One region of the Oceanithermus profundus DSM 14977 genome, then DNA from elsewhere that is predicted to be linked to it. Evidence: riboswitches for the same ligand, from Rfam matches in the RefSeq annotation. Region 1 holds a riboswitch; the other holds the start of a gene.
The links. A riboswitch is a leader RNA that binds a small molecule or an ion and turns the genes downstream of it on or off. The one in region 1 is predicted to bind S-adenosylmethionine.

Region 1 (3,395 bases):
AACGTGATCATCCTCGACACCCAGGTCTATTCCAACACCGGCGGCCAGGCCTCGACGAGCACCTACATGGGCCAGGAGACCAAGATGTCCGCCTTCGGCAAGAAGCTGAAGGGGAAGACCGAGCACCGCAAGGAGATCGCCGAGATCCTGATGATGCACCCCGACGTCTTCGTGGCGCAGACGACGGCGGCCCACTTCAACCACTTCTACAAGGCGGTCTTCGCGGCCAACGAGTACGAGGGGCCCTCGGTGCTCATCGTCTACACCACCTGCCAGCCGGAGCACGGCGTGGCCGACGACGCCTCCGCGCGTCAGGCGCGCCTGGCCGTGGACAGCCGCACCTTCCCGGTCTTTGTCCACGACCCCCGCAAGGGCCAACGCCTGAGCGAGCGCCTCGACCTGCGCATGAACCCGGCGATCTACGACGACTGGTACACCGACCCCAAGACGGGCAAGCCGCTCACCTTTATCGACTTCGCCCGCACCGAACAGCGCTTCGCCAAGCACTTCGACAAGGACGGCAACCCCAGCGAGGTGCTGCTCGCGGTCCAGGAAGAGCGCCTCAAGAACTGGCGCCGCCTGCAGGAGCTCGCGGGCATCCTCGACAAGAAGAAGCAGAAGGCCGCGGGCGACTAGCCGGCGCCGAACGAGCGCCGCGGGGCTCCGGTCCCGCGGCGGTTTTTTGCCGGGATCAGCCGAGCCGGGCCCCGAGGGGCTTCAGCATCTCCTTTAGCAGCTCCACCCGTCCCAGCGGGTAGAGGTGGGCGCCGTCCATGCCCGCGGCGTGGAGGGCGCGCAGCACGTCCTGCGCCGCGCGCATGCCCGCCGCCCGGCCCTCCCGCTCCAGGTCGGCCACCAGCGCCTCGGGCACGCGCGTCCAGCGGGCGACGTTGCGGGCCATCTTCACCGAGCGCAGCGGCAGCACCCCCCAGAGGATGGGAACGGGGCTCTTTCCCCCCAGGGCGTCGAGGAAGGCCGCGGCGGTCTCGGGGCAGAAGACCGGCTGGGACTGAGCGAAACGGGCCCCCGCCTCGACCTTGGCCCAGAACTTCTCGGCTTCCGCCGCCAGGTCCGCCGCCCCCGGGTTGACGGCCACCCCCGCGGTCAGGTCGGGGGCGCCTTCGAGGCTCCCGCCGCTGAGGTTCTCGCCGCGGTTGAGGCGCGCGATCGTCTCGACGAGGCCGACCGCCCCGAATTCGTAGACGGGCCGGGCCCTCGGGTGGTCCCCGCGCTCCGGCGGGTCGCCCCCCAGCACCAGGACGTTCTTCACCCCCAGCGCCCAGGCCCCCAGCAGGTCGGCTTGCAGCGCGATGACGTTGCGGTCGCGCGCCGTCAGGTGGGGGATCACCTCGACGCCCGTGTGGTGCTGGATCAGGTGGGCCAACATGATGCTGTTCATGCGCAGGTTGGCCATGGGCGCGTCGGAAACGTTGACGGCGTCCACGTAGCCGCGCAGGATCAGGGCCTGTTTGAGGGTGGGGGCGGGGTCGGCGCCGCGGGGCGGGTCCACCTCGGCGGTGAGCACGAAACCGTGGCCAAGTTTGTCGGTCAGGCGCATCGGGGCTCCTTCCTCCTCACCGGAGGAGGGAGGCGGCTCCCTCCTCATCGTTCCCCTGGGGGGCTGGCATTGGCACCTTGCGGGGTTCCCGCCGGTTGCCGCGGCGTCGTCGGGCCAGTTCCCTCGGCCGCTCGGGATGAGGAGCGTACGCGCTGGCGTACTGGGTGGAAGTATACCTATGCAGTCAGGGCTTGTAAAGCTAGGCGCGGCGGCTGCGCTTGCGGTCCTCGCTGTCGAGCCAGATCGTGACCGGGCCGTCGTTGACGAGGGCCACCCGCATGTGGGCGCCGAACTCGCCGGTCTCGACGTGCACCCCCTGGCGCAGCAGGGCCTCGACGAAGCGCTCGTACCAGCGCCGGCCTTCGTCGGGGTCGGCGGCACCGGTGAAGGAGGGCCGGTTGCCCTTTCGGGTGTCGGCGTAGAGGGTGAACTGGCTGACGACCAGCGCCTCGCCCCCGGTGTCGAGAAGGCTCCGGTTCATCTTGCCCGCTTCGTCGGGGAAGATGCGCAGGTTCACGACCTTGCGCACCAGGTAGTCGAGGTCTTCGGCGGTGTCGCGGCGGCCGGCCGCGAACAAGACCAGGAGGCCGCCGGCGATTTCTCCGACGACCTCGTCCGCTACGGTCACCCTGGCTTCGGAAACGCGTTGGATCAAGGCCCGCATGGGGGCATTCTACGCCGGCGCTAGAGGCTGTAGGCGTAGTAGCCGTAGATGCCGGGGCCGGTGTGCGAGGCGATCACCGCGCCGATCTCGGAGGTGTAGACCTCCTCGATTCCGCCGCCGAGGGAGCGGATTTCCTCGCGCAGGGCGTGCACGGCCTCCTCGGCGCCGGTGTAGAGGTAGAAGACGCGCACCTTTTCCCGCCCCTGGGCCCACTCGCGAAACGTCTTGACCATCTCCTTCAGCGCCCGTTTTTCGCCGCGGGCGCGGCCCGCGGCGTCGACGACGCCGTCCCGAACCGTGAGGATGGGCTTGATGTTGAGCAGGTTGCCCAGGAAGGCCTGGGCGCCGCCGATGCGGCCGTTCTTGCGCAGGTAGTCCAGGGTGGCCACCACGAAGCGGACGATGTGGTCGTCGCGGATGCGCTCCAGCTCGCGCACGACCTCTTCGAGTTCCGTACCCTCGCTGAGCAGTTCGTGCGCCCGCAGCACCATCATGCCGATGCCCGCCGAGGCGGCCTGCGAGTCGAAAACCTGCACCCGGCCGCCGTACTTCTCCGCGGCGATGCTGGCCGACTGGAAGGTGCCCGAGAGCTTGGAGGAGATGTGAATGGAGAGGACCCGGTCGGCGTGCTCGAGCGCCTCGGCGTAGGCCACCTCGAAGTCCTGCGGCGAGGGCTGGCTGGTCGTGGGCAGGTCGGCGCCCGCGGCCACCCCTTTGAACAGGTCCGCGGGGGTGATCTCCTCCCAGTCCTTGAAGGTCTTTCCTTGAAAGTGGACGTACAGCGGCACGACGCGCACGCCGATGCGCGCCCGTAGTTCAGGGGGGATGTCGCTGGTGGAGTCGGTGACCAAGGCTACGTTCATGTCTTCCTCCCGTAAGGCTCTGGCTTGCGCTCTCAAAGCAGCATACCGACCGCCCGGGGGCGAACGTTGAACCGGGTACAAGGCGGTGCGGCGGGCGCGGTTGAAGTAAATATGCACCGGTGTTAGGCTTTGATGCATCATGTGGCGCGTGCTCGTGACCGACGAAATGCACCTGGGTGACCACGATCACCCCGACCTGCAGCTCGACTACCGTCCGGGAATGCCGCGCGAGGAGATCCTGGCCGGCATCGCCGAATACGACGCCTTGATCACCCGCAGCCGCACGCAGGTGGACCGCGAGCTGCTGGAG
Region 2 (3,395 bases), 270 kb from region 1:
CGGTGATCGTCTGGGTGTTCGAGCCCAGCGCCGCCAGGAAGGCCGCCCCGACGAGGGCGTAGCCCAGCGCCGCGAGCCAGGCCGCAAGCCCCCGGCGGTACTGCACGAAGCCCAGCGGGGCGAAGACGAGGGCCGCGAGCAGCGGTCCCGCCGCTCCGCCGGCGTAGGCGAAGCCGCCCAGCAGCAGGCCCAGCGCCAGCAGCGCCCCGAGGGGCTGCGGGAAGGCGAGGGCCAAGAGGCCCAGCCCCGCGAGGACGCCCACCCAGGCGAACCGGGCGTAGGCCGGGGGTTCCAGGGTGCGCGGCGCGGGTTCGCCCAGCGCGATCCCGCTCGCCTTCAGCCCCTGCTCGACGCGGCGGATGAAGCGCTCGGTCTTCTCGGGGTCGGGCCAGGGGCGGAAGTAGAGGATCTGGTGCCCGCGTTCGCGCGCCGCCAGCAGGTACTTTTCGGCGGCGGCCTCAGGGCTGAGCTTGAGCTGCCACTCGGCCTGCAGGCTGAAGACGCGCAGCGTCGGGTGGTCCAGCGCGATCCGCAGCAGCCCTTTTTGCTGCGCGCCCTCGACGAAGCCCACCGGAACGGTGATCAGCCGCGCCGTCGCGTCCAGGCGGTCGGGGTAGCCGAGCACCTCCTCGCCGGCGAAGACGACGGCCTGGACCGGTTCGGGCAGCGGCGGCGGCCAGCTGCGCAGGCGGTCGTTGTAGGGGCGGTAGACGATGTAGTTGCCCTTGCGGTAACGCTCGAGGATGAAGCCGCGGTCCGGCCCCAAGGGCATCGTGAGCACGTCCTTGGGGAAGCCGATCCAGACCCGGTCGAGCCAGGCGACGCGGTGCTGGGGCAGCGTCCAGGCCTTTGCGATCCGCTCGAGCTCCTCCGGATCCCGCGGCGAGAGGTAGAACCAACCGGGCTCGAAGCCGCCGCCCGGGTGGATGAGCCGCAGCAGGTTGCCGTCGGCGTAGATCGCCTTGCCGCGCTCGACCCAGTCCTGGGTGCGCAGCTCGTAGACGCCCAGGCCGCGCACCCCAAGGTCGCGGTAGCGGTCGAGCAGGTCGTCCAGGTCGAGGCCGCGCAGCCGCGCCTCCTCGCGCACCGCCTGGCCGTCGAGGGTGAGCACCACCGGGCCGGGGCGCTCCACCTGCCAGCGGGCGTGGAGCGCCGCCAGCGAGGGCAGCAACGCGAGCGCCATCAGCAGGTGCAGGAACTTCTTCACGCGGCCCCCAGGATGCGGTGGATCCGGCTCGTCAGCATCTCGAGCGCCGGTTCGTTGTGCCCGCCGTGGGGGATGATCACGTCCGCGAAGCGCTTGCTGGGTTCCACGAAGGCGATGTGCATGGGGCGGACGAAGTTCAGGTACTGCTCGATCACCGACTCGGGGCTGCGTCCGCGCTCGTCCACGTCGCGGCGCAGGCGGCGGATGAAGCGCACGTCGGGGTCGGCGTCGACGAAGACCTTGAGGTGCATGCGGCGGCGCAGCTCGGCGTCGTAGAGGGCGAGGATGCCCTCGAGCACCACGACCGGCGCCGGGCCCACGGGCTTGGTCTCGCGCGCGCGGGTGTGCTCGACGAAGGAATAGAGCGGGCTCTCGACCGGCTCGCCGCGCACCAGCCGGCTCAGGTGGTCGATCAACAGGGGCATGTCGAAGGCGTCGGGGTGGTCGTAGTTGATCCGGGTGCGTTCTTCGAAGGTCAGGTGGTCCTGGTTCTTGTAGTAGTTGTCCATTTGCAGCAGGGCCACCCGGTCCTTGCCCACCACCTCGATCACCCGGCGGGTGACCGTCGTCTTGCCGCTGCCGGTGCCGCCCGCGATGCCGATGACGAATCGTTCCATGCCGTTCCCCTTTATACCAGCCGCCGGCGTGAGCCGGATGGGGCCGCGCCGGACGTGCTTGACAGCGGCGGCCGCAGCCGCTAGACTTCGCCCTAACCGCGCCGAGCGCGGCCAAAATCCGGTGCGTTCTCTTATCCAGAGCGGTGGAGGGACCGGCCCTGTGAAACCGCGGCAACCGGTGGGGAAACCCACGCCTTGGTGCCAATTCCGGCCCGCGCGAGCGGGAAAGATAAGGGAAAGGGCAACCCCTTTCCTGATGTCTTCGAGAGAGCGAACGGAAAGGGGAGTTTTCTTTCCCCGGAAAGGAGCAGGTATGCCCGAGTACCGGTACGCAACCCTAGCGCTGCACGCAGGCTACGACCCCGAGCCCGGAGGCCCCCGGCAGGTTCCGGTGGCCCAGTCCACCAGCTTCGTCTTCGAAAGCGCCGAACACGCCGCCCGGCTGTTCGCGCTCGAGGAGGCGGGGCCCATCTACACCCGCATCGGCAACCCCACGGTGGCGGTGCTGGAGGAACGGCTCGCCGCCCTCGAAGGGGGCGCGGCGGGGCTGGCCGTGGCCTCGGGCCACGCCGCCCAGTTCCTGGCGCTCACCGCGGTGCTGCAGGCGGGCGACAACCTGGTGAGCCTGCCCGGCCTCTACGGGGGCACGGTCAACCAGTTCAAGGTCACCCTCGCCCGCCTGGGCATCGAGACCCGTTTCACCAGCCCCGAGGCGCGCCCCGAGGAGTTCCTGGCACTCACCGACGGGAGGACCCGGGTCTGGTACCTGGAGAGCCTCGCCAACCCGGCCCTCCACGTCCCCGACTTCGACGCCATCGCCGAGGCCGCCGAGGAAGCGGGGGTGGCCGTCTTCGTGGACAACACCTTCGGGATGGGCGGCTACCTCTTCCGGCCGCTCGAGCACGGAGCGGCGGCGGTGCTGCACTCGGTCACCAAGTGGATCGGCGGCCACGGGGCGGCGATCGCCGGCGCGCTGGTCGACGGCGGCCGCTTCGACTGGGCGAACGGCCGCTATCCGCTCCTCGACACCCCCCAGTCCAGCTACCACGGCCTGGTGCCCACCGAGGCGTTCCAGCCGGCGGTGCTGGCCACCGCGGCCCGGGTGGGCGGGTTGCGCGACGTGGGGCCGGCGCTCAGCCCCCACGACGCCTTCCTGCTCCTGCTCGGCGTCGAGACCCTGGCCCTCCGGGCCGAGCGGCACGTGCAGAACACCCTCGAGCTGGCGCACTGGCTGCGGGCGCGGCCCGAGGTGGACTGGGTCAACTACCCGGGGCTCGAGGACCACCCCAGCTACGCGCGGGCCCAGCGCTACTTCGGCGGCCGTCCGGGGGCGGTGCTCACCTTTGGCCTCCGCGGCGGCTACGACGCGGCGGTGCGCCTGCTCGGCCGCCTCGAGCTCGTCAGCCACCTGGCCAACGTGGGGGACACCCGCACCCTGATCATCCACCCCGCCTCCACCACCCACGCCCAGCTCGCGCCCGAAGCGCTGGAGGCCGCCGGGGTGGCGCCGGAGATGCTGCGCCTCAGCGTCGGCCTCGAGGACCCGGACGACCTCAAGGCCGACCTGGCGG

Region 2: linked by a shared signal. The riboswitch ahead of OCEPR_RS04125 (O-acetylhomoserine aminocarboxypropyltransferase/cysteine synthase family protein) and the one ahead of OCEPR_RS05345 (methylenetetrahydrofolate reductase) in region 1 are both predicted to bind S-adenosylmethionine.

What each region holds. Positions count from the first base shown of each region.
Region 1 covers NC_014761.1:1,093,504-1,096,898, forward strand. The annotation lists gene OCEPR_RS05340 (thiamine pyrophosphate-dependent enzyme) at 1-636, shown strand, start outside; gene OCEPR_RS05345 (methylenetetrahydrofolate reductase) at 692-1,558, opposite strand; SAM riboswitch class I at 1,600-1,701, opposite strand; gene dtd (D-aminoacyl-tRNA deacylase) at 1,758-2,222, opposite strand; gene OCEPR_RS05355 (DegV family protein) at 2,243-3,085, opposite strand; gene serA (phosphoglycerate dehydrogenase) at 3,225-3,395, shown strand, end outside.
Region 2 covers NC_014761.1:823,626-827,020, forward strand. The annotation lists gene OCEPR_RS04115 (DUF5693 family protein) at 1-1,207, opposite strand, end outside; gene udk (uridine kinase) at 1,204-1,824, opposite strand; SAM riboswitch class I at 1,953-2,060, shown strand; gene OCEPR_RS04125 (O-acetylhomoserine aminocarboxypropyltransferase/cysteine synthase family protein) at 2,138-3,395, shown strand, end outside.